Regions from separate parts of the Brevibacillus halotolerans genome, predicted to be linked through region 2. Evidence: riboswitches for the same ligand, from Rfam matches in the RefSeq annotation. Region 2 holds a riboswitch; each other region holds the start of a gene.
The links. Region 2 has a riboswitch for lysine ahead of O0550_RS03460 (amino acid permease). Riboswitches for the same ligand answer to the same signal wherever they lie in the genome.
Positions count from the first base shown of each region.

Region 1: it holds a riboswitch for lysine, as region 2 does, so the genes downstream of both, dapD (2,3,4,5-tetrahydropyridine-2,6-dicarboxylate N-acetyltransferase) here and O0550_RS03460 (amino acid permease) in region 2, are expected to answer to the same signal.
Region 3: it holds a riboswitch for lysine, as region 2 does, so the genes downstream of both, O0550_RS02170 (aspartate kinase) here and O0550_RS03460 (amino acid permease) in region 2, are expected to answer to the same signal.

Region 1 is NZ_JAPTNK010000002.1:15,653-23,651, forward strand. It holds gene O0550_RS02910 (amino acid ABC transporter ATP-binding protein) at 1-329, shown strand, start outside; gene O0550_RS02915 (WG repeat-containing protein) at 646-1,818, shown strand; gene O0550_RS02920 (hypothetical protein) at 1,959-2,159, shown strand; gene O0550_RS02925 (hypothetical protein) at 2,291-2,557, shown strand; lysine riboswitch at 2,632-2,816, shown strand; gene dapD (2,3,4,5-tetrahydropyridine-2,6-dicarboxylate N-acetyltransferase) at 2,952-3,662, shown strand; gene O0550_RS02935 (aspartate aminotransferase family protein) at 3,737-4,957, shown strand; gene O0550_RS02940 (N-acetyldiaminopimelate deacetylase) at 4,958-6,100, shown strand; gene O0550_RS02945 (hypothetical protein) at 6,435-7,028, shown strand; gene O0550_RS02950 (DUF4912 domain-containing protein) at 7,125-7,490, shown strand; gene O0550_RS02955 (glycoside hydrolase family 73 protein) at 7,539-7,999, opposite strand, start outside.
Region 2 is NZ_JAPTNK010000002.1:122,569-130,567, reverse strand. It holds gene O0550_RS03470 (phosphoglucomutase/phosphomannomutase family protein) at 162-1,589, opposite strand; gene O0550_RS03465 (DUF4912 domain-containing protein) at 1,780-2,445, opposite strand; gene O0550_RS03460 (amino acid permease) at 2,771-4,279, opposite strand; lysine riboswitch at 4,394-4,582, opposite strand; gene O0550_RS03455 (DUF418 domain-containing protein) at 4,674-5,852, opposite strand; gene O0550_RS03450 (DNA topoisomerase III) at 5,906-7,999, opposite strand, start outside.
Region 3 is NZ_JAPTNK010000001.1:490,624-498,622, reverse strand. It holds gene O0550_RS02175 (GNAT family N-acetyltransferase) at 1-576, opposite strand, end outside; gene O0550_RS02170 (aspartate kinase) at 757-1,995, opposite strand; lysine riboswitch at 2,201-2,391, opposite strand; gene O0550_RS02165 (SDR family oxidoreductase) at 2,552-3,487, shown strand; gene uvrC (excinuclease ABC subunit UvrC) at 3,490-5,313, opposite strand; gene trxA (thioredoxin) at 5,494-5,808, opposite strand; partial or broken gene O0550_RS02150 (MBL fold metallo-hydrolase) at 6,035-6,160, opposite strand; gene O0550_RS02145 (electron transfer flavoprotein subunit alpha/FixB family protein) at 6,350-7,312, opposite strand; gene O0550_RS02140 (electron transfer flavoprotein subunit beta/FixA family protein) at 7,327-7,999, opposite strand, start outside.

The DNA.
Region 1 (7,999 bases), 110 kb from region 2:
ATCCCCATCAGCTATCTGGGGGACAACAGCAGCGAGTAGGTATTGCCCGTGCGATGGCACTAGATCCAGCAGTGCTACTGTTTGATGAACCAACCTCTGCACTAGACCCGGAATTAGTTGGTGAGGTATTGAAGGTGATGAAACAGCTAGCAGAAGAGGGAATGACAATGGTGATCGTTACCCATGAAATGAATTTCGCACGAGATGTAGCCGATCGTATCCTTTTTATGGATGGCGGTGTCATTTTGGAACAGGGGACTCCTGAGGAAGTCTTTGAGCATTCAAAAAACGAACGAACGCAACAATTTTTACGGCGCATACAAGCATAACGATTGAGCACTGGAGCTATTCCAGTGTTTTTTTTTACCAAGATCGAGCTTTAATTTAAATAGTAGGGGTAGGGTTACTGTATATAAGGCAAGATGTAAGAGAAATTGGTAAAAAAAAGATGAAAACGTTTTGGCATCTAAGTACGTCTAATAAATAAGTAAACAGGAAAGCCTAAAAGACGAGCACAAAAGTCCGAGACAGCTTTTTATAGGTAGCACTTATTTTTATGGAAAGAATACATAGCAAGTAGCTTAGTAAATTGACATGTCTCTTCTTCAATAACAATATGAAATTCGAGGAAGCAGGTGGAGAGTAATGAACATCTCAAAATGGACAAAAACAGGTATTGTAGCAGTTCTTTGTCTACCATTCATACATGCAGCAGGTTCACAGCATTTTTTGCAGGCGGCTGAGAAACCGGTATATGTAGCTCAGGTGTCCGAGGAGACTAAAGGCGCTGGTCAACAAGGCACACAAACAACCAAATCCGCCGGTACAGAAGAATCTGTTTCAGTCGAGGATAAACAAGAAGTTCGCCTATATTCTATACAGGATCAAGATAAGCATGGCTTTATTGATGCAACGGGAAAGGTAGTCATTGCTCCCCAATTTGAAGTGGTTGGTGAGTTTCATGAAGGGCTTGCCGTTGCTAAGAAGGATGGGAAATACGGGTTTATCAACCAGCATGGCTCTTTTGTAATCCCACCTCAGTATGAGGAAGCCGATTCGTTCTCAGAAGGAGTAGCTGCTGTTAAAGCAGGGGATCGCTTTGGTTTTATCAATAAAGAAAATAAGATGGTGATCCCAGCCAAGTTCCAATTTGCTCGTAGCTTTCAAAATGGTCTAGCTGCTATAGGTGAAAATCATAAATATGGTTTTATCAATAAGAGTGGACAAATCGTGATTCAACCAGAATATGAGATTGTCTGGGGCTTTCAAGAAGGTACCACTGTAGCCTATAAGGATGGAAAAGCAGGTTATCTTGATCAAACAGGAAAGGTCATCATTCCTTTTACTTATCAAATTGCGAATCCATTTCAAGAAGGGCTGGCCCTAGTCTATGCGGGTGAGAAGAAGGGATATAGTCTCATCAACAAGCAGGGTCAGGAGGTAGTGAAACCAGAGGGTTTTGAGCCTGGGAGCTTTTCAGAAGGAGTAGCCGATGTGATGGTTGCTGTGGATGGGGATTTTAAAGCAAGCTATATTAACAAAAAAGGTGAGTTTTTACTTCCACCTACTTATGAACGTACATTGCCTTTTTCCGAGGGACTTGCTTCTGTTAAGGTGAATGGCAAATATGGATTTATCAACAAGCAAGGAAAAATGGTAATTAAGCCTCAATTTGAATCGGGCGGTGTATTTCATAACGGTTTGGCTTATGTGGTAACACATGACGAACAAGGATATAGCTTTTGTTATGTCAATAAACAAGGTGAAATCATTTGGAAAAGCTCTGTAATGAAGGAGTTTCCAGGGGATTTGGATTAATTGTGCCGAAGCTCTCGCGATATTGGTAGCGAGAGCTTTTTTGTGAAATAAAATATGTCTAAAATGTGTCTAAAGTCATTTGAATGTTCTGTTAAATAAAGTATAATATTGGTAATGATTTGGAAAGGGGATATAAAACCATGGAAATCGGCATTGCTATGTATCCGATCATAGGGGTCTTAGTCTTCTCTTTCATCTTGTTCTACTACTTGTATAAAGGAATTATGAAGGATACAACAAAGCACGATGAGGAGCATGTATGGGTTGATTACGATACGAGCTTTATGAAGGAGACTCCTCACTCACAGCAGAAAAAGGCAAAAAGTAATCAGAATATGTAAACACAAAATGGTTGGAGCACTCCTCTTAAGGGGTGCTTTTTTACTTATGTAATTTTTAAATTTCCTGAATTGTATGTTATAACTAAATGGAAAGGCTTCGAAGCTGTCAATTTTTTAAAAGGAGAGCGTCCATGCGTAAACCATATCTTATTGGCCTTGTGTTATTAGCTGTTTGGTTTGTCTGGCTCCTCTATGGATTAAACTTTTACCGAGGAGAACAATTTAGCACTTTATTTTTATTAGTTGCTTTTGGTACAGGCGTTTTTCCCATCTATTTTAGCTTCGTTCATTTATTAATTGGTGAACGATCAAAGCAATGGATCAGTTGGGTTGGGATTGTAGCTACGGCTTTTGTGATCGTACCCGTTTCGATTTTTCTTTTATACCGATTTGCTTAAAAAATCCATTTGTACAAAGCGGTTGTCAGGTAAGGGTTTATCTGATAAAGTGAAGTGAAAATTATATAGGAATAATCCAAAATAGAGGTGCGCAGCGGATGAGTCATCCTGTTTGCTTTACATCGCCGGGACGATGAGGACAGGATAAAAGGTCAATGCGCCGAAGTCGTTGCTGACCGGCAATCTACGGCTGGGGTGTACGTGAATAACGTACGTCTTGTCATGAAAGGTGCGCCTTTCGTGGAGCGCTATTTATGAGTTGCCAAGGTAGAACCAGCAATGAGTAGGCGAATCCACTCGTTGCTTTTTTGCTTATCAAGGGGTTATTCTTTTTTCAAAACAGTAATTTTGCAATAGCGATTACATAAACCAAATTGGTAGGAGGAAACACTCGATGAACATGATGAATGCCCACGAAATTATCAGCTTTATTCAAAAGAGCGAGAAGAAGACGCCTGTGAAGGTGCATGTAAAGGGAAATTTAGAAGGAATTGATTTTGGTCAAAATACAAAAACCTTTATTACAGGCAATGTAGGTGTATTGTTTGGCGAATGGAAGGACGTACAGCCTGTGCTTGAAGCCAATAAGGACAGCATTGAGGACTATGTGGTAGAGAGCGATCGTCGCAATTCTGCAATCCCGATGCTAGATACAAAGGAAATTCAAGCGCGTATTGAGCCAGGTGCTATCATTCGTGATCAAGTACACATTGGAAATAATGCAGTAATTATGATGGGTGCAGTAATTAATATCGGTGCTTCTATCGGAGAAGGTACTATGATCGATATGGGCGTTATTATTGGCGGACGCGGTACGGTTGGTAATAATTGCCACATTGGAGCAGGAGCTGTCATAGCGGGTGTTATCGAGCCGCCTTCTGCCACACCTGTAATTATTGAGGATGATGTATTGGTTGGAGCAAATGCTGTTATTTTAGAGGGTGTGCGGATTGGTAAAGGCTCAGTGGTTGCTGCGGGAGCTGTTGTAACACAGGATGTTCCTGCAAACGTAGTAGTGGCTGGGACACCGGCAAGAATCCTAAAAGAAATTGATGCAAAAACCAAATCCAAAACAGAGATTATGCAAGAACTACGTCAGCTATAAGCGTGTAAGAAACTGTAAGATATATATCATATCAGCTAGTCATTGATTGTGCTGAATAAAAGGGGCGTCTTCCCATGACGGATTGGCTACAAAAAGATGAAACCTATTTGATGTCCACCTACAAACGATTGCCGATTGCAATTGAAAAGGGAGAGGGCAATTATTTACTTGATACAGAGGGAAAAGCTTATCTTGATTTGTTTACTGGTCTGGCTGTCTCTGTTCTGGGCCACTCTCATCCCAAAATTGTAGAAGCTCTTGTAGAACAGGGAGAGAAATTCTTGCACATCTCCAACATTTTTTTGAACAAGCCAGCCATCACATTGGCAGAGCAGTTAGTTACGCATACGATTCCGGGAAAAGTTTTTTTTAGTAACTCAGGAGCTGAAGCAACAGAAGCCGCGATCAAGCTTGTGCATAAATGGGCCAAAATGACCGGAAAAGAGAATGCTGGGATTGTTGTGCTAAAAAATAGCTTCCACGGTAGGACGCTTGGAGCTGTCAAGCTTACAAGACAAGCTCATGTTTATCAGGATTACCCGTTGCCGGCATTTCCTGTATATGAGGTAGCTCCTGGTGATATAGAAGGATTGCAAAAGATTATTACGACGTACTCACCTGTTTGCTTATTAATGGAGCCAGTTCTCGGATCGGGTGGAGTTATTCCGCTTTCGGAGAGCTTTTTGCAAACAGCTTTTGCTCTGTGTAAAGAACATGACATGCTATTTGCTATGGATGAAATTCAAACAGGTATGGGGCGAACTGGTAAACTGTTTGCTTACCAGCATACGACTGTGGAACCTGATCTTATCTTATTTGCCAAAGGTGTCGGCGGTGGATTGCCGCTTGGTGGGGTGATTGCTGGAGAAAAACTGGCGAATCTTTTCAAACCTGGAGACCATGGGACAACATTTGCCCCCTCCCCTTTAAGTGCAGCATTGGGCAATGCGGTTATGGAAGCTCTGCTGGTAGATGGATGGCTTGAAGAGGGGAAAAAGCAAGCAGAGTATTTATGGGCTCGTATAGCTCATTTAGTTGATGAATATCCACAGCTTCTATCTGATATTCGAGGCAAAGGCATGATGCTCGGCATTCAGACGAAGCTAGCTCCAGAAGAGGTTAGCCATATCCAACAAGGGATGCTAGAGGCCGGCTTTTTAATTGATGTTACGCAGAAAACGATTATTCGACTATTGCCTCCGCTCACCCTAACCAGCGAGGAGATCGACCGCCTTATGGTGTGTTTCCGCGACGTGTTAGAGCAGGCGGCCCGCGTGAAGGGAGAGGTTATGTAAATGACACCCCCTTTTGTAGCTATTCGCCGTGAGTTGCACAAGATCCCGGAGCCTGGTTTTGCCGAGTTTAAAACGCAGCAGTTTTTGCTTTCATTTATTGCCCAGTTACCTCAGGAGCATCTTGAGGTAACAACTTGGAAAACAGGTGTGCTAGTTAAAGTAAACGGGACATCTCCGAAGCGAATGCTAGCTTGGCGTGCTGACATGGATGGACTGCCGATTGAAGAGGAGACCAGCTATGATTTTCGTTCCCAACATCAGGGCTATATGCATGCATGCGGACATGATCTACACATGGCTATAGGGCTTGGCATCCTAAGTGAGTTTGCCAAAAGTCCTGCTGAAGACGATTTATTGTTTGTTTTTCAACCAGCAGAAGAGGGACCAGGCGGCGCGGAACCAATGCTAGCCAGCCCTGAATTTCGTTGCTATCAGCCCGATGCTATCTTTGCTCTGCATATCGCACCAGAATATCCAGTCGGTACCATTGCAATGAAAGAAGGAGTTTTCTTTGCCAACACTTCAGAATTATTTATTGAGGTGAAGGGAAAGGGGGGGCATGCAGCTTATCCGCATCTCGCCAATGATATGGTAGTTGTAGCGGCACAGCTTGTGACCCAATTACAGACGATTGTTGCTCGAAATGTAAATCCGTTAGATGCTGGAGTAATTACGGTAGGTAAAATCGAAGGCGGTACAAAGCAAAATATTATCGCCGAGGTAGCTCGACTAGAAGGAACGATTCGCACGCTGTCTCAGGGTTCGATGCGTAAGATTAAACAGCGGATTGAAGCGATCGTCCAAGGGATAGAAATAGGCTTCGATTGTGAAGCAACAATTGATTATGGTGCCATGTACTGTCAGGTGTATAATGATCCAGAGCTGTCCAAACGATTTATGAGCTGGTTGGATCGTCAGGATGATGTTACATTGGTTCGGTGCACCGAAGCGATGACCGGTGAAGATTTCGGATACTTTTTGGCAGAAATCCCTGGCTTTTTATTTTGGCTCGGTGTAGACACTCCTTATGGCTTGCACCATGCTAAGCTAGAACCAAACGAACAAGCTATCGAGCATGCAATCGAAATCGTCACCCGTTTCTTTCGCCAATATGAAAATGCAATGTCAAATGAAAACAACTAAAAAGCAACCAAAGACGGCCTGTGGGTCGTCTTTTGCTATATGTACAAATATCCGATTGGTTATCCACAATCTAATCTAAGTCATCAATGAGAAAAGGAAGCTTTGCTATCAGAATTAGCTTCAAATCACTATTATCCACTTGTGCATAAAATTTGAGAACATACTGTGGATACTGTGGATGAAGGTAAAAAAGTTCTTTTTTAACCACAACTATTTAAGAAATAATGCGTCTAAGATATAAAGAAAACAAAAAGGAACATATATCCTTTTGATCTGAAAGCATACAAGTATAAGCTTCGGCTTTCTATATATTATGATTGATGGAGGAATTGTGATGAAAAAGAAATGGATAGCAGGACTTGCAACTGTCATTGTTGCAGCTACAGCTACAACTGCATGGGGAGATACCAGCATACGTACATATTTCAATGGAGAGCGCAATACTAAAATAGAGGTTACGGCTTCAACACTTGATATGACGCAAGAATTGATTACTAGCCTTGGTGGCTTTGCTACTTATGATAGAGAGACAGGTAAACTGTTCATCGATAAGCCGAATGTCAATATTATGGTACTTGAAGGAGTTCAGCAAAACAAAAATAATGATATTGTGCTGACTAATCCCGTAACAGGATTTCTGGAAAAAAACATTCCGCGTAACTTTGGCGTATATGTAGAGGTAGATAATATCATTGATGCTAAGGATATGAGCGTCAAAGTCAACATTATCGGTCCGGATGGCAATGTGGTGGATAGCAGCAAGGAGAAATCCTACTCTGTACGCGATGGCGGATTCTTCTTCTCCCAACCCTTTGTTTCCACAAAGTTAAAAAAGAACGGTACGTATAAAGTACAGCTAACAATGAAAAAAGAAAAGGATGCAAACATGATCGTTGTGGGAGAGAATTCCTTTACAGTAGGGAGATAAAATGCTCTTCCACCGTTTTCAAAATTAGCTACCTGATGATATAATGGTTAGAAGTAATTACTATTATGTAATGTAAGAAAGGAAAGATGAAAGCGAATGAAGACAAAAGCCACGCGGTCATCAACAGATACAGACGGCCCGAGTATACGTATTGCCTGGAAAGACCCCCAATCGATTTTAGCCTCTTGGCTTGTGACGGAGGAATACCAGCAAGAGATTGAGCAAGAATTTTCCATTCCATTCCATGAGCTGCCGCTAGTTCTGCGTCTGTATGATGTAACGTACCGGACTGAAATTAAAAATGACGGGCTAGACAGCTATACAGATTATGACATCAACTATCGAGCAAGCAATTGGATTCTCTACGGAGTAATGGAAGGGTGTAAATATTGTGTCGATCTTGGCATACGTATGGTAGACGGAAGATTCTATTCGCTAACCAGATCTGAAATACTTTCGTAGCACCTATAGGAAAGACAGGACCCGATCAGGGAACCTGTCTTTTGTTTTTCATTGCGTTTCCTTACCTTCACGACATTTGTCATACACACGCAGCGCCACTGCTAGTACAGCCCAGACAGGCATAGGCTTATCTAAGTCATGCAACCATTCTGGAGACGTGATAATTCCTTCTGCGAGGGCACGCTTACCTATTTCTAGCTTCCAAGTAGCTACAAAATTCTCAGAGGGGGACTTTTTTTGATCATACTGAATTAAATTATAGGTTTTGATTATATTTTGTAGCTTTTCCGCATAGTCTGGGTCGGTAGCATATCCGGCTTGTTCTAGCTGTTGGGCTGCTTGATAAGGAGTAGTTGCTTGAATAACGGATTGATAGCGAGGACGTAATAAGAGCTGTGAGTGGTCTTCAATGGATTCAAGAAAGCTATGATAGGCTTTGAATTCTTGTGTTTTTGTAACCCAGGAGCCTTGAAGATATTCTTTGGTTTCTACATGAACAGAGCCTGAGG
Region 2 (7,999 bases):
TGTTCCTTTAGTAGTGTAATTTTTTCTAGAAAGAACTTTTCGCCATGCAATTGATTTGACCTGCATACTTTTAACTGACATGAGAAAAAAACCAACTCACGAGAAGCCGGTTCCTTTCCATTCAGCGTTTTCTTATTGGGATAAAGCTTTTGCTTGTTTAATTACATGCTTTCCTCAAACCAATCCCTTACTGCCTCTTTCAGCCTTTCTAACTCTTCTGATCCAGTTGCCTCACAATAAATCCGTAGCAAGGGCTCCGTACCGGATGGGCGTATCAATACCCAATGCCCACCTTCTAGTATCAGTTTAAACCCATCCGATGTATGAATCGATTCAACAGCATATCCAGCGATCGCATGTGGAGGCTTCTCTTTAAAACGGCGTAAAAAAGCTTCCTTTTCTTTCAAGCGAATATCTAGTCGGATACTATACATGCGACCAAATTGGCGGTGGATATCCGTTTTAATTTCGTCTAAACTCTTTCCCTCGATTGCGCACATTTCTGCAATTAATAAATTTATTAAAATTCCATCCTTTTCAGGAATATGTCCCAGAATGCTGGCTCCCCCGCTCTCCTCGCCGCCAATAAGCACATCACCCTTGAGCATCTGCGCCCCAATATATTTAAATCCGACAGGGGTCTCGATTATATCCAATCCATAATATTCACAAATCCGGTCTAGCTGATGAGTGGTGGCTACTGTACGAATGACTTTGCCCTGACCATTTCGGTTTTTGACCATATGGTAGGTAAGTAGCGTAAGCACTTCATTTGGAGGTAAATACCTCCCTTGTCGATCCACGATTCCAAATCGATCCGCATCTCCATCATTGGCTACTCCTAAATCCGCATGCTCGACCAACACTTGACGAGACAATTCCGCTAAATGATGTTCATTGGGCTCTGGTAGGCCTCCGCCAAATAACGGATCTCTTTCTTCGCGGATGCTTTTCACCGCAACGCCGGCCTCCTGCAATAGAGCACTCATATATCCGCTCCCTGCTCCATGCATGGCATCTACGACAACGGTTAAGTTTGCTTGCTGTAATGCATCCATGCGAATAAGTCTGCGAATATGTGCCTCATAGTGAGGCTTTAAGTGAATGGGCTGATATAACTTACAATTTTTAGCCTCCTCCATGCAGCGCGTCTCTACCTGTTCATCCCTTGCTACAATCTCTTGAATCAACACCTCTAAGCGCTGGGTAATCTCAGGAGAAGCTGGCCCTGCATATTCGGGAATATATTTGATTCCATTGTATTCTGCGGGATTGTGACTAGCTGTTAGCATCACCGCGCCGCTTACCCCAAAATGCTTGACGCCAAAGGCCACGACAGGGGTGGGGGTCGGCTCACTTACCAAGAAAGAAAGTATGCCCTGAGCAGTTAACACACGTACAACCTCTTGCGCAAACATTCGTCCCATAAAACGAGTATCATATCCCACAATGATTCCCCGATTGATCCACCCATTCTCCTCTGTATAACAGGCAATTGCTTTTGCCACGGTCCGTACATTTTCCATCGTAAACTGATCGGCCATCACAGCTCTCCAGCCGTCTGTTCCAAAAACAATCTGTTTTTTCATTTGATTCCCTCCATGCTAGACAAGGTAGTCGCGTCAAATACTCCATTTTTACTGTATGAAGGGAAATAGTAGGATAGAAGGTTTAGGAACAGAAACAAATAAAAAAGCGACCCATTGGCCGCTTTACATCTCTATCATGAAAATCCTTATTCCTGCACTAGACGTTTCAAGGAGTGCCATTCCTAATTTTTTACCAAACGGCGTACCGGTAAGCTGTCAATCTCACTTTCTCAGACCGCATGATAGGACAAAATTGCCCAGAAGCATAAAGACCAAACTCGGCTACGTATTGTTTCCCTGTTTGCAAATGTTCAACGTAGCAGGCTTCTGCTTCTGCTTCTTCATTCATATACACGTCTTTATACCCCACCTCCCTATTAGAGGATATGCCTTCCTCCACCTCATAAAGACGAATTCCTTGTGTAATTTTCGCCCACTCTTCCTTAAGGTACCCCGCAATCATATTCAGGCGATATTTAGAAATAGACCAATGGATATACACAGTGTCAGGTGCCGTTGGAATAACAGCTATAGAAGGGACTCGCTTCTCTTCTAAGATAGCTTGCCCTTGGGTTTGTTCAGCTAAAAAGTCTTTCTCCTGAGTTGTATAGCTCTCCCCTCTGTCCGTTTCCAATGGGTAGACAGCAGGATAAAAAGGTGGGCTAACAACCTTTCCCATGAACAAATTAATAAAGGACTCCTCTGCTACGCTTTGGCAGCTCTCCTTGTAAGCCTGCGACTTCAGTCCAAATTTGTGAAGTTGGTATCTCACTTGGCCAATGGTCATCTCGCACCTTGTAGCGATTTCTTGCAGTGATAGGGATTGTGCTCGCATTTGTAGGATTCTTGTAATCATGAAGGTTGTGCTCCTTTCTGCTTAACTCATTGCTTTTAAGTATAAAAGAGCTTGCCTTCAAATCATGTCGAACGCTGAACGCATAACTTTTCTTCTTTTGTCGATACCAGCTAAAACGTTCGGCATAGAGAATGCTAGTTCGACAAACTTTTTATATTTACTAAATTTTTTTAAAAGAAAAATCGATGGACAAGAAGCTTACGTGGAGTGGAAACGTTCAAGAAGCATAGAAAAAACCACTCACAAGCCTCAGAATTTCTTCCTTTTGCTTGAGAAGTGGTTTTTCCTGTATTGATTACTATGAGCAATATAAAAGGACTACAAGCTAGTCTCTTACATGTGCACTGCTAAAATCACAATCGTGCAATTTCACAACCTTTGTTTTCTTGATCCATTTGTATCCCAACCATAAAGCAAGGAAGATCGGAATGCCGATATAGGATACCATCATAGCGTACCAATCAATTTTATCTCCAATAAATGCCTCGTAATTCTGCCCCATAATCACAACGATGCACAGTATAAAAGCAAATAGCGGACCGAATGGGAACCATCTTGCTTTAAAAGGCAATTCACTCAAGCTATGCCCTTGCGCTACAAACGCTCGACGGAAGCGATAGTGGCTAATTGCAATGCCCAACCAAGCAATAAAGCCAGACATACCAGAAGCATTAAGCAACCATGCATAAACAACCCCATCGCCAAAAAAAGAAGCGAAGAAAGCAACCATCCCAACTGATGCTGTCATTAACAAACAGTAAATCGGAATACCACGACGGTTTAGTTTTGTAAAAAATTTAGGTGCTTTCCCATCCTTCGCCATCGCCCACAGCATACGTGTAGAAGCATACATACCAGAGTTACCCGCGGATAATACAGCCGATAAAATAACAGCGTTCATCACAGAGGCAGAAAATGCCAAGCCTGCTTTTTCAAATACCATTGTAAACGGGCTTAGAGCAATCGATTCTATTTCTCCACCTACCAGATTCGGACTAGTGTAGGGTACCAGCAAGCCAATAACTAAAATGGCAAAAACATAGAACAACAGAATGCGCCAGAACACTTGCTTGATGGCTTTTGGGATATTTTTACGCGGATCGTCGCTCTCTCCTGCCGCTACCCCGATTAATTCTGTACCCTGAAAGCTAAATCCAGCAATCATAAATACACCAAGGGCTGCCATAAAGCCGCCATGGAATGGAGCGTCGCCAATGGTAAAGTTCGTAAAGCCTACAGCCTCTCCGCCCATGATGCCAAAAATCATTAAGATACCAACTACCAAGAAAATAATAACGGTTGCTACTTTAATCATCGAGAACCAGAACTCTGACTCCCCATATCCTTTTACAGATAGATAGTTTAATCCAAACATAAAGGCTAAAAATAAGCCGCTCCATAATAAAGATGAACTGTTCGGGAACCAAAATTTCATTAAAAGCGTAGCGGCAGATAACTCGGCTGCAATCGTAATAGCCCAGTTATACCAATAGTTCCATCCTAATGCAAAGCCTAGAGCAGGATCTACAAACTTTGTTGCATAGGTACTAAAAGACCCTGACTCCGGCATATAAGCTGCCATTTCACCCAAGCTGGTCATTAAGAAATATACCATAATACCAATTGCTACATATGCTACAATCGCACCACCAGGGCCTGCTTGAGAGATAGCTCCACCACTTGCTAGGAATAAACCCGTACCAATAGAACCGCCAAGAGCAATCATTGTCAGGTGTCGAGCCTTTAGACCGCGCTTCAATTCCTGTGGCTGTCCCCCATCCCTAGTTGTCGATATGTTTGTTACACTTTCATTCCCAGTTGTTGCTTGAGACATAAAAAAACACTCCTTATCTTTTCAAAGATACGTGCAAGGAAGGAGTGGGAATATAAAAAATCCGTCATTGTAGAATCTGTCGACGGATTTATACGTAACCCGCATCATACCTTCCATGAAGATAGCACAACACGCTTATTCGGCAAATAAACGTGACAGTTCTGTCCCTTTCGGAAACAGCCCCAGCCTGTACATCACAGAGTCTTTGTACAAGCTTCGGCGGTCTTTCCTTTCTGATGGAGTCTACAACATCTCTGGGTCTCGTCCAGCATACTCTTAAATACCGCAACCTCTACCTCACCAGATATGATGAGGATTTTATTATTTTATTAAAAAAGATAATGCCATTATAGATGATAAACCATTAGATTTCAACTAGTTTTTTGCCTTCTATCTATGATCGTTCACGGGTTTGTTGCTTCAGCCGTAGTGGCTGTTTTTGCAGATAGGTTGCACATCGCCACAGCCATTCCATTGGTCCAAAGGCATACTGAGATAACCACCATTTACTAAACATGATCTGTAATAGATAAATCGTAATACAAAAGATAAATCCAATCCATAGCGGAATTCCTGCCGTATTAGGAATAAACAGGGAAAACAACAGGACTGTGACCAATGTCTGCAATAAGTAATTGGTTAATGCCATGCGCCCCACATATGTGAAGCCTTGCATTTTTGCTCGAAAACGTTTGTTTTCCAGAAGCAGAACAATCGATACGAGATAAAAAACGAACAACGTTTTCCCCGTCAATTGAATGTACTTTTGAATTTCTTCAGACACATAGACTTCATGGCTGAAATAATAACGAAACATCGGAATAAACAATAGAATCGTTACTACCAGACTGACAATCTGAGTGATGCGCAATCCACGTTTCCATTCATGCACACGTTGAAAAAAGTTGATCTTTCCTGCACACAATCCCAACAAAAAAAGTCCTAGTAATTCAGGAATATAGATAATTACATTGAGAATCTGGATGCCACTTAGCATTTCATAGCGTTGACTTACTTTTTGTGCATAATCCTCTAGTCCATTAAACCAAGGAGCTTCTAGTAGCACTGTCTGATCTAAATCAATATCCCCGGAATAAGCAAACCAGATAAACAACATAAACAGAGCCATTAAAAAAATGCTCCACACAAACAAGGCTGATGCCTTCTGACGATAAAAAAATAAAAGTAAAAAGCCCACTAATGCATACATATGTAAAATATCACCGTACCACAAAAGCAGAAAATGCAGGCATCCCAGAAGAAACAGCACAACTAGACGCATCGAAAAAAGGGACCTCATCCGCGACCCTTTCGCTTCTGCTCTACTCATAAATAGATAGAACCCCAATCCAAATAAAAAGGCAAACAAGGAGTAGAATTTTGTCTGGATAAATAAGTCATAACCAAAACGAAACACGGCATCAACGCCTTTGGTATATCCTCTTGTGTCAAGCGGTTGAATTCCTAGCATAGCTGGTAAGTTCACCAGAAATATACCCAGGATCGCAATGCCTCTAACGGTATCAATCGATGTTATTCGATCGTTAACGGAAATCGGTCTTGCTTGATTCATACATCACACCCCCTTTCTTTCTTGTTTGTTACTTTGCCTACTTTTATTCTTTTCTACTCAGTAGAATATAGCGCTTCTGTAATCTTTTTCCCTTTCGGTGCTCTTGAGCTTGGTTTTTTATACTCCTTAGCACCCGAAGAAGCTGTTTTTGCTTCAAATTCGAATTGGAATTGCGCTTTCTCTATATCCCATTTCAAATAGGCATCAAACGTCTTGTCACCTTTTTTAAAGCCTTTTATTAATCCGCTTTTTCCTTGCTCCATCAGTTTTTTCACATTGGTGGCAGATAAAGATTTGCCGAGTAATTTTTTCGGTAAAGTGATTTTACACCCCGTCTTGTTATACTGATCACAGCCATAGAAATTTCCTTTATCTACAATCGAGCCCTTACATCCAGCACAAACCGCTATCTTTTTCCCTAGAGTAAACGTAGAGGCTTGCTTAGGCATTGCCTCGATATCCATACCGGAAAAGTCCCATGTAGCAGATTGCTCGGTAGCATCCTGAACAATCTTGTACGCTAATTTTTTGACTTGCTCCATAAATTCCTGCGCCGAAGCCTGCCCCTGCCCAATTTCTGCCAACCGTTGTTCCCAGCGAGCTGTCATCTCTGGAGAAGCGAGAATCTTATCTCCAATGGCATCAATTAATAAGCTTCCCTTCTCTAGGGCAAATACTTGGTTTTTCTTCACCTCGATATACTTGCGATCCTTTAACATGGTAATAATACCCGCTCGTGTAGCCTCTGTACCAAGCCCCTCGGTTTTAGACAAAACCTTTTCCCACTCGCTATTCTCTAAATGCTTACCTGCGGTCTTCATTAGCGTAATTAATTGACCCTCTGTATAGCGTTTCGGCGGTTGGGTTTTGCCCGCTTTAACTTTTACACGGCTTACCTTCCCTGTTTCATTTTTTTCAACAGGCGGCAGTAGCTTTTCTTCATCTTTATCCTTGTCGTCCTCGTCTTGACCTTGAAATAACACGGTTCGCCAACCTGCTTGCACCTGACATTTCCCCTTACTGATAAAGGTTGCTCGCCCATCCACTAAGGTAGTAATCGTAGTATAGTCAAAAATCGCCGGCTCATAATGAGCAGCGATCAAACGACGTGCCACCAAATCATAAATATGGCGTTCATCAGCAGAGAGCTTGTCCAAATGAGGCACCTGCTCGGTAGGAATAATAGCGTAGTGGTCCGTTACCTTCTTTTCATTTACATAGCGTTTGTTATTTGCTACTGAATGAATTGGCGTAGGAAAGAATGATTGAAATTCCTTCTTTTTAGCCAGCTTGGACAAAATTTCTGGAAAACTCTTAGCTTCTCCTGATGTAACAAAGCTGGAATCAGAACGCGGATAAGATAAAAATCCCTTCAAATATAATTGTTGAGCTACATCCAACGTCTTTTTAGGCGAAAACTTAAAAATCTTATTAGCGGTTGCCTGCAGGGATGAGAGATTAAATAGGAAGGGTGGCAAAAATTCCTTGCGTTCTTTCTTAACCTCCTGCACACTAGCAGGCTTTTTCTCACAGAATTGAGCTATGCGTGCAGCCATTTGCTCGTCAAACAGGCGGGATTCTCCGTCCTTTTGCCAAATCCCCTCATATTTCTTTCCTTCTATGGTAAAGGAAGCAATCACTTCCCAGAATGGCTCTGATTTGAAATTAGCAATCTCCTTTTCCCTTTTGACAACAAGCGCTAGAGTAGGAGTCTGTACACGTCCTGCGGAAAATACATCCGAAACACCCTTTTGCTTAAAGAGAATTGTATAAATCCGAGAAGCATTCATACCAATAAGCCAGTCTGCACAGGAGCGACTGTAGGCCTCATAATACAGATTACGAGTGTGTGTTTCGTCTAATACATGCTCAAATCCCTCCACAATTGCACGATCCGTCAAGGAGGAAATCCATAGTCTTTTCATTGGCTTTTTTACACCAGCAAGCTCGATAGCCGTACGGATAATGAGTTCACCCTCACGCCCTGCGTCACCCGCATGAATGATTTCTGTGACATCTGAGCGTTTTAGCAGTTGTTTAATGATCGTAAACTGCTTGGCCTTTGATTTCATTACCTGATAGCGAAAACGTTCCGGTATCATGGGCAGTGTCTCCATGCTCCACTTTTTCCAAGTAGGGTTGTAATC
Region 3 (7,999 bases), on a different contig from region 2:
TGTTGAAGCACAGGCTACCGTTTCTGTGTTCACCTCTACATAATAGGTTCTCCCTGTACCGCTTTCCAGTGTGTGTTTCAATGCTTCTTCTGCATCAGCAGATCTGCCAAACTCTTGTATCTGATCACGTAGGCTGACGATTTTTACGACATCATGAACTGTGGCTTTTTTTACCTCAAATCCCTTGATGTCATCCTGAGATAATCGAGCGTCATCTTCTAATTCTGCAAAATAGGTAGTTTTGATCTCATGCTTCGGAAGATGGCTTGCAAAAGCTTGCAAAGAATCTTGTTTTCCTGATAAAACCTCCAGCTTCTTGTCAGCAAGTATAATTTCACTGAACCCTTCGAGATCAAACCTATCCAAAGCATAAAATACGTACGAGTGATAATACCGCAGGAGTACCGCGGAGAGTTTTGTCTGGTCACTTGCTGACCATTCTCCCCATAACTCTTGAAAAGGGGTAGAAAAGCCAAAATTTTCGACATCACCAATAAGAAATAAGTTCAAGCTTCTCTCTTGTGATACCAATTCTATAAATGCTTCATAATCTGCTTCTGTTAGTTTTCGGATCATTTGACAATTCCCTCTCCAAAAGTTTTTCTCTCCATTATTTGAAAAAGTGTACTATTTGTCAATAGAATTCAGAAAAAACACATAAAGCCCGGTGGACGTCTCTCCACCAGGCTCCTTGATTAATCCAATCCTATCCCTGTCCATTTGAAGCACTCTACATTCTGTTTTATCTAAAACAAATTAAGCGTGCACGACAGCATCGGCAGAAACATCCAATCCAAACGCCGTATGCAGTGTAGCTACAGCTTGCGCCACTTTTTCTGCCGGGATCACACAAGATACCTTAATATCAGAGGTAGATACCATCCGAATGAGAATATCCTGGCTGGATAAATGACTAAACATATCGGCTGCCACTCCCGGATTGGTTATCATACCAGCTCCTACAATTGAAACTTTTGCAAGGCCAGATTCATATTCCACATGCTCAAAGCCTAACTCTTCCTGATGAGCCGCCAAGGTCTCCAGCGTTCTATGTAAATCGTCAGCGGAGATCGTAAAGGAAACATTATTTGCTTTGTCATGATAGGTGCTTTGAATAATGATATCTACATTAATTGAAGCGTCCGCCAATGCTTTAAATAATAAGGATAACATGCCTACTTTTACAGGCATTCCGATAACCGTTATAGAAGATACATCTTTGTCATGAGCTATTCCGCTGATTACTTTGCCTAACTCCATGTTTGTCTCCTCCTCAACCAATGTTCCCTCTTCTTCTGTAAAACTGGAACGAACCACAAGTCGAACTCGATGTTTTTTTGCACTTTCCACAGAACGTGGATGCAAGACACCAGCTCCTAGAGTTGCTAATTCTAGCATCTCATCATATGAAATGGAGCTTACCTTTTGTGCACGAGAAACAATACGCGGATCGGCTGTAAATACCCCTGATACATCTGTATAGATTTCACAGCAGGTAGCCTGTAGACTAGCCGCAATTGTTACCGCTGTAGTATCAGACCCGCCCCGTCCCAATGTTGTAATTTCTCCGTTTTCGCTAGCTCCTTGAAACCCTGCTACGATGACAATTTTCCCCTGCTGTATTTCTTGCTCAATCCGTTGACTGTTGATCGTACTAATGCGTGCCTTTCCATGCTTCTCTTCCGTTAAAATGCCAGCTTGCCAGCCTGTCATGGACACAGCTTCGTACCCTCTGCTTTGTAGGGCCATACTAAGTAACGCAATGGAAACCTGTTCGCCTGTAGCAAGCAGCATATCCATTTCACGAGCAGGTGGGCTCTCATGTAATTCCTTTGCTAAATCGACCAGCACATCTGTTGTTTTTCCCATAGCAGATACCACAACCACCATGGCATACCCGGCATCCTTATAACGGATAATTCTCTGTGCTACCTCTTGAATACGCTCCGCAGAGCCTACGGATGTTCCTCCGTATTTTTGCACCACAATTTCCATTTCGAATCTCTCCTCTGGTATATTCTGCTAGTCTGGATCATATGCCTTCCTTGATTCATTTATAATGAAAGCTTTTTACTAATTGAAGTACAAAAAAGGCAACGACAAAGGAAATACCTAGTCGTTGCCCTAACTGGACATACACGGTCCCTCCTTCCCCTGATTCACGGAAATGCCAAAGCAAGTAATAATAGCTTTAGCAGCCCGGTGAGATAGCTCTCCATTTGCATGACGGGTAGGACATACAAATGACAGTCTTACGCTTATTCAACGTAAGCCCAGCATGCACCGCTTGGGTATCGCGTGCACACTTCGGCAAATTCCCCTTTTCCAGCTCCATCATAGATTCCCATATCTCCGGAGGGTACTCTTGGTTTTTGCGCCTCTACCTCACTCCTGTATAGGGAAGTGAGGTTGTTGCTTATGAGATTATTCAGAATTATATCACGTTACTTTATCCGTTACAATTCTTTTTAGGATATAAGAAGATAGTAGCGTGATACAATGAGCATAGTTTTCGTACCTTTTTAAATAGGACATGAAAGGAGGCTTTCTAATGAAAGATAATAAAACCTTACAGAACCAAACCGAGGCAAACACGGACAATAACACACCTTCCCCCGTACAGTTGAACTCAAAATCCACCTCGTCTGTTGTTCTTATCACTGGGTGTTCAAGCGGCTTTGGAAAACAAATTAGTATCGCTCTTGCAGAAGCTGGCTATCAAGTGATCGCCACAATGCGTGATGTAACAAAAAAAGAGCCTCTTCTTCAAGAGGCTTCAGCCCGTGGCATTGAGGACCGTTTACACATGATCCCCTTAGATGTTACGAAACAAGATAGTATTACGCAGGCCATCGACCAAACGCTACAACTATTTGGCAAGATAGACATATTGATTAACAATGCTGGCTATGCGACTGGCGGTTTTACTGAAGAAATCCCTCTAGAGGACTGGCGCAGTCAGTTTGAAACCAATTTTTTTGGAGCGGTAGCCACTACTCAAGCGGTTTTAAAACCCATGCGTGAGCAAAGGAGCGGTCTCATTATCAATATGAGCAGCATTTGCGGACAATTTGGCTTCCCTATGCTCGGTCCCTACACCGCTTCCAAACATGCACTAGAAGGCTTCAGTGAATCTCTACGCTTAGAAATGCTCCCATTTGGCATCAAGGTGGTCCTAATAGAGCCTGGGCCATATCGAACTGATATATGGGAAAAAAGCATAGAAGCAGCAGCTTTCTCACCTGAGTCTCCCTATCATACCTTTTTAGAGTATTTGCAACAGCAAGCCAAGCACAACGCCATGCACTCTGGCGATCCAGAAGAAGTAGTCCACACCGTATTACGTATTGTAAAAGCTCCTAATCCGTCCTTTCGTTATCCGGTTGGAAAAAGCATCAAAAGCTTACTCTTTAGTAAAAAAATATTACCCTGGAGATTCATAGAGCTACTTGTAAAAAAGCAATTACACAAAATTATGAAGAAATAAGCTTATTTCTCATCCTTCAATCCTCTTAAGTGCGCAATAATATCTCTTGCTAATTTATCACCAATACCCAGCTGGCGGAAATCTTCCACTGTTGCTTCCCGCATCTTTTTCAACGAGCCGAAATGCTGAAACAGCTTCTTCCGCCGCTTCTCTCCTATGCCTGGTATCTCATCTAATTGGGAAGAAAGCATTGTTTTCGAACGGGCCTGACGATGAAACGTGATAGCAAAGCGGTGTACTTCATCCTGGACGCGTTGCAACAAATAAAACTCATGGCTGTCCCGTTTAAGCTCTACAGGCATAGGCGGGTCACCATAGAGTAACATCGCTGTTTTATGCTTCTCGTCCTTAGCGAGTCCACAGACGGGGATGAACAGTCCTAATTCATTTTCTAACACATCCATCGCCGCACTAATTTGACCTTTGCCTCCATCAATTACAATTAGATTTGGCAATGGCTGATTTTCTTTTAACAGGCGAGAATATCTACGTAAAATAACCTCTCGCATGGAACCGTAATCATCAGGGCCTTCTACTGTTTTTATTTTATATTTTCGGTACTCCTTCTTGTCTGGTTTCCCATCGGTAAAGACAACCATGGCCGAGACAGGTTCCGTTCCCTGTATGTTAGAGTTGTCAAAGGCCTCAATACGAAGAGGGGTTCCTATTCCCATAATGTTGCCTAAATTATGGACAGCCTGCACAGTACGGGCATCATCCTTTGCTAATAGGGCAAATTTCTCAGCTAGGGCAATGCGAGCATTTTCGTTAGCCATATCAATTAGTTCATGCTTTTTCCCTCGTTTTGGAGTCAGCACTTTTACTCCTAGCCATTCCGAGATCAGCTCCGGCTCACTTTCCTCAGGAAGTAAAATCTCTTTTGGCAGAGCTTGCTGTTTTTCAAAATAATACTGTGCTACAAACGACATGAAATCCTCTATAGCGTCTCCGTAAAAAGGAAACGAGCTTGTATCACGCTCGATTAGTTTACCTGAACGCATATAGAAGACCTGAACGCACATCCAGCCCTTATCGGTATGATAACCAAAAATATCGCGGTCAACTGTATCAGTCAATGTAATCTTTTGCTTCTCCATGACTGCTTCAATATTATGAATTTGGTCACGAAATTCCTTTGCTCGTTCAAACTCTAAATTTTCGGCAGCCATCATCATTTTCTCTGTTAGGATTTCCTTCGTCGCCTTATGACCGCCATCTAGAAATCTAGCAATCTCATCAACAATACGTAGATTCTCCGCCTTATCCACCTCGAACACACAGGGTGCCATACATTGATGCATGTGGTAATACAAGCATACCTGCTTCGGCATATTTTTACATTTACGCAGCGGGTATAAACGATCCAGCAGCTTCTTCACTTCTTGGGCAGCGGTCGCATTGGGATACGGTCCAAAATACTTCGCCTTATCCTTTAAAACGCGACGCGTGATCTCCAAACGCGGATGCGCCTCATTGGTAATTTTAATATAGGGGTATGTCTTATCATCTTTTAATAAAATATTGTATCTAGGATCATATTTTTTGATCAGATTACATTCTAAAATAAGCGCCTCAATCGGGCTAGAGACGACAATATATTCAAAATCAGCAATTTCATTTACTAATAGCTGAGTTTTACCATCATGACTGCCAGTAAAATAGGAACGAACGCGATTTTTTAATACCTTAGCTTTTCCCACATAGATAATGTCGCCATTCGCATTTTTCATTAGATAACAGCCTGGCTTATCCGGTAATATCGCAAGCTTATCTTTGATCTGACTCACGTCGCGTTCTCCCTTCCTAGTAGTATGTACTCGATCCATTTTCTTCCGAATCCAAATGGTTTTTTCGCCTATCCTTTATCCTAGCACACTTGTTCTCTTTTTCCTACTTATAAAGATTGGGATAGGAAACAAAAAACCCGCACTCCTTTTCAGGAGCCGGGCTTTTAGAACGCATGCTGTACATTTCGACTCAGACGCACTTGTTCTTTTGCAACAATCTTACAGATGTTTGTTGATTGTTTCCATCAAAGCATCTTTTGGTTTAAATCCAACCATTTTGTCCACAGGTTGACCGTCTTTGAAAAGAATCAAAGTTGGGATGGACATAACGCCAAATTTACCAGCAGATTCTGGATTGTCGTCAACATTTACTTTCACGATTTTAAGCTTTTCGCCTACTTCTTTATCCATATCCTCAAGCACAGGAGCGATCATTTTGCAAGGTCCACACCATGGAGCCCAAAAGTCTACCAATACTGTACCTTGTTCGATATCTTGTGCAAAAGATTGATCAGTTGCATTTGTAATAGCCATAGGATAAAATCCTCCTTTACTCTTAAAAAAATAACTTAAAGCCTTCTGAAAGTATATCATCTATAGCCAAAATTGACCATGACTCAAAATACTTTCATTATACTTTGAAAAAATAATTCCTATTTCTATCTTATCCTGCTACAAAATGGTTGAATCCATTCGTTACAGTTGCTCAAATCCATGAACAAAAAAGCAAATCGTTTCTTCCTCATCCTCAGTTAACTCTTAGCTTCGCATGGCTGGAAGAATTGCCGGCATCAATCAAAAGTGTTTTTCTATCTCCCACTATTGCTGCTAATATGGGACGATCAGTCTCCTGATAGGGGGTAAGATATAAAATACGTTTTGACATTTGTATCAGTTGCTGCAATTTCTTCCCTCCTGACTCTCTTGTTTATTTCGTAGCGGATCGTTGCTCTGTATTTCTTCATTAATATGATTTTTTCATCTTTTCTTACTCTAAAGTAATTTCTCCACAAAAGCAAAAAACTACGGTCCTTTCTTAAGCAACCGTAGTCTAAGCAATCATATTTATTATGTTTTATCCCACTACTACCTTTTTAAATTCCTCGGTTAGCAACGGTACTACTTCAAACAAGTCACCCACGATTCCATAGTCAGCTACTTGGAAAATAGGGGCTTCTGGGTCTTTATTGATAGCCACAATCACTTTGGAGTTTGACATTCCTGCCAAATGTTGAATAGCTCCAGAAATTCCGCAAGCGATATATAAATCAGGTGTTACCACTTTACCCGTTTGACCAATTTGCAGTGCATAGTCGCAATAATCTGCATCGCAAGCTCCACGGGAAGCACCAACTGCTGCTCCTAGAACCTCAGCTAGTTCTTCTAGCGGCTGGAAGCCTTCCTTGCTCTTCACGCCACGACCACCAGCGATAATAACCTTTGCTTCAGATAAATCTACTTTGCCAGATGTTTTGCGAACGACTTCTTTAATAACACTGCGTAGATCCTTTAGTTCTACGTCTATCGCGATCACTGTAGCAGATTGACCTGCCTTTGCTTCACTCAGCGCAATATTGTTTGGACGGATCGTTGCGAATATTTTGTTATCGGAGAAGATGCGCTTTTGAAAAGCTTTCCCTGCATAAATAGGACGTGTAAAAACTGGACCTGCTTCCACATTAGTCACATCTGAAATCAGACCTAATCCTAATCGAGCAGCAACTCGTGGTGCGATATCACGTCCAATCGCTGTATGCCCTGCTACGATAGCGTCTGGATTCACCTCTTGAATGACCTTTACCACAGCCTGTGCATAAGCATCTGGAGCATATTGGTCCAATGTTGCATTTTTTACTGCATAAAGGCTAGTCGCTCCGTATTCCCCCAGCGCATTGGCATATGTATCTGCATCGCTACCAAATGCGGCAGCTACTACTTCGCCACCCTCTGCAATGATCTGGGCGGCAGCCAATGCCTCCAAGGAAACGTTACGCAATTGATGATCACGTGCTTCAGTTAGTACGAGTACTTTTTTCATTTGGAAGTCCTCCCTTAGATCACTTTTGCTTCGTTACGCAGTAGTTGCACTACTTCAGCCACTTGGCTTGGAATATCACCTGACAAGATACGACCTGCCTCTTTCTTTTCCGGTACATATTGATACACGATCTCGGTTTTACTTGCTACCTCTTCTTCTGTAAGCCCCAAATCATCTGCGGACAGACGATCCAATGGTTTCTTTTTCGCCTTCATAATGCCTGGTAATGATGGATAACGCGGTTCATTTAAGCCTTGCTGTGCCGTGATTAGGACCGGTAGGGAGGTTTCGACTACCTCCGTGTCTCCTTCTACATCGCGTTCTACCCGAACCGTCGTACCCTCAATGTCAATTTTCACCGCTGTTGAAACATGGTTGATAGATAGCTCTTCAGCTAAACGAGGACCACCTTGACCTGCGCCGGAATCCACAGCCATTTGTCCACCTAGGATAAGATCGAATCCTTCTTTTTTGGCAACGGCCGCTAGTACCTTTGCTGTTGTATATTCATCACCAAATAATGATTCATCATCTACTAGCACTGCTCGATCGGCTCCCATAGCCAGAGCGGTGCGCAACTCTTTTTCGGCACCATCTTTGCCTACGGTCATTACAATAACCTCGCCGCCAAGATCATCTCGTAGCTTGATTGCCTCTTCAATGGCATATTCATCATAAGGATTAATA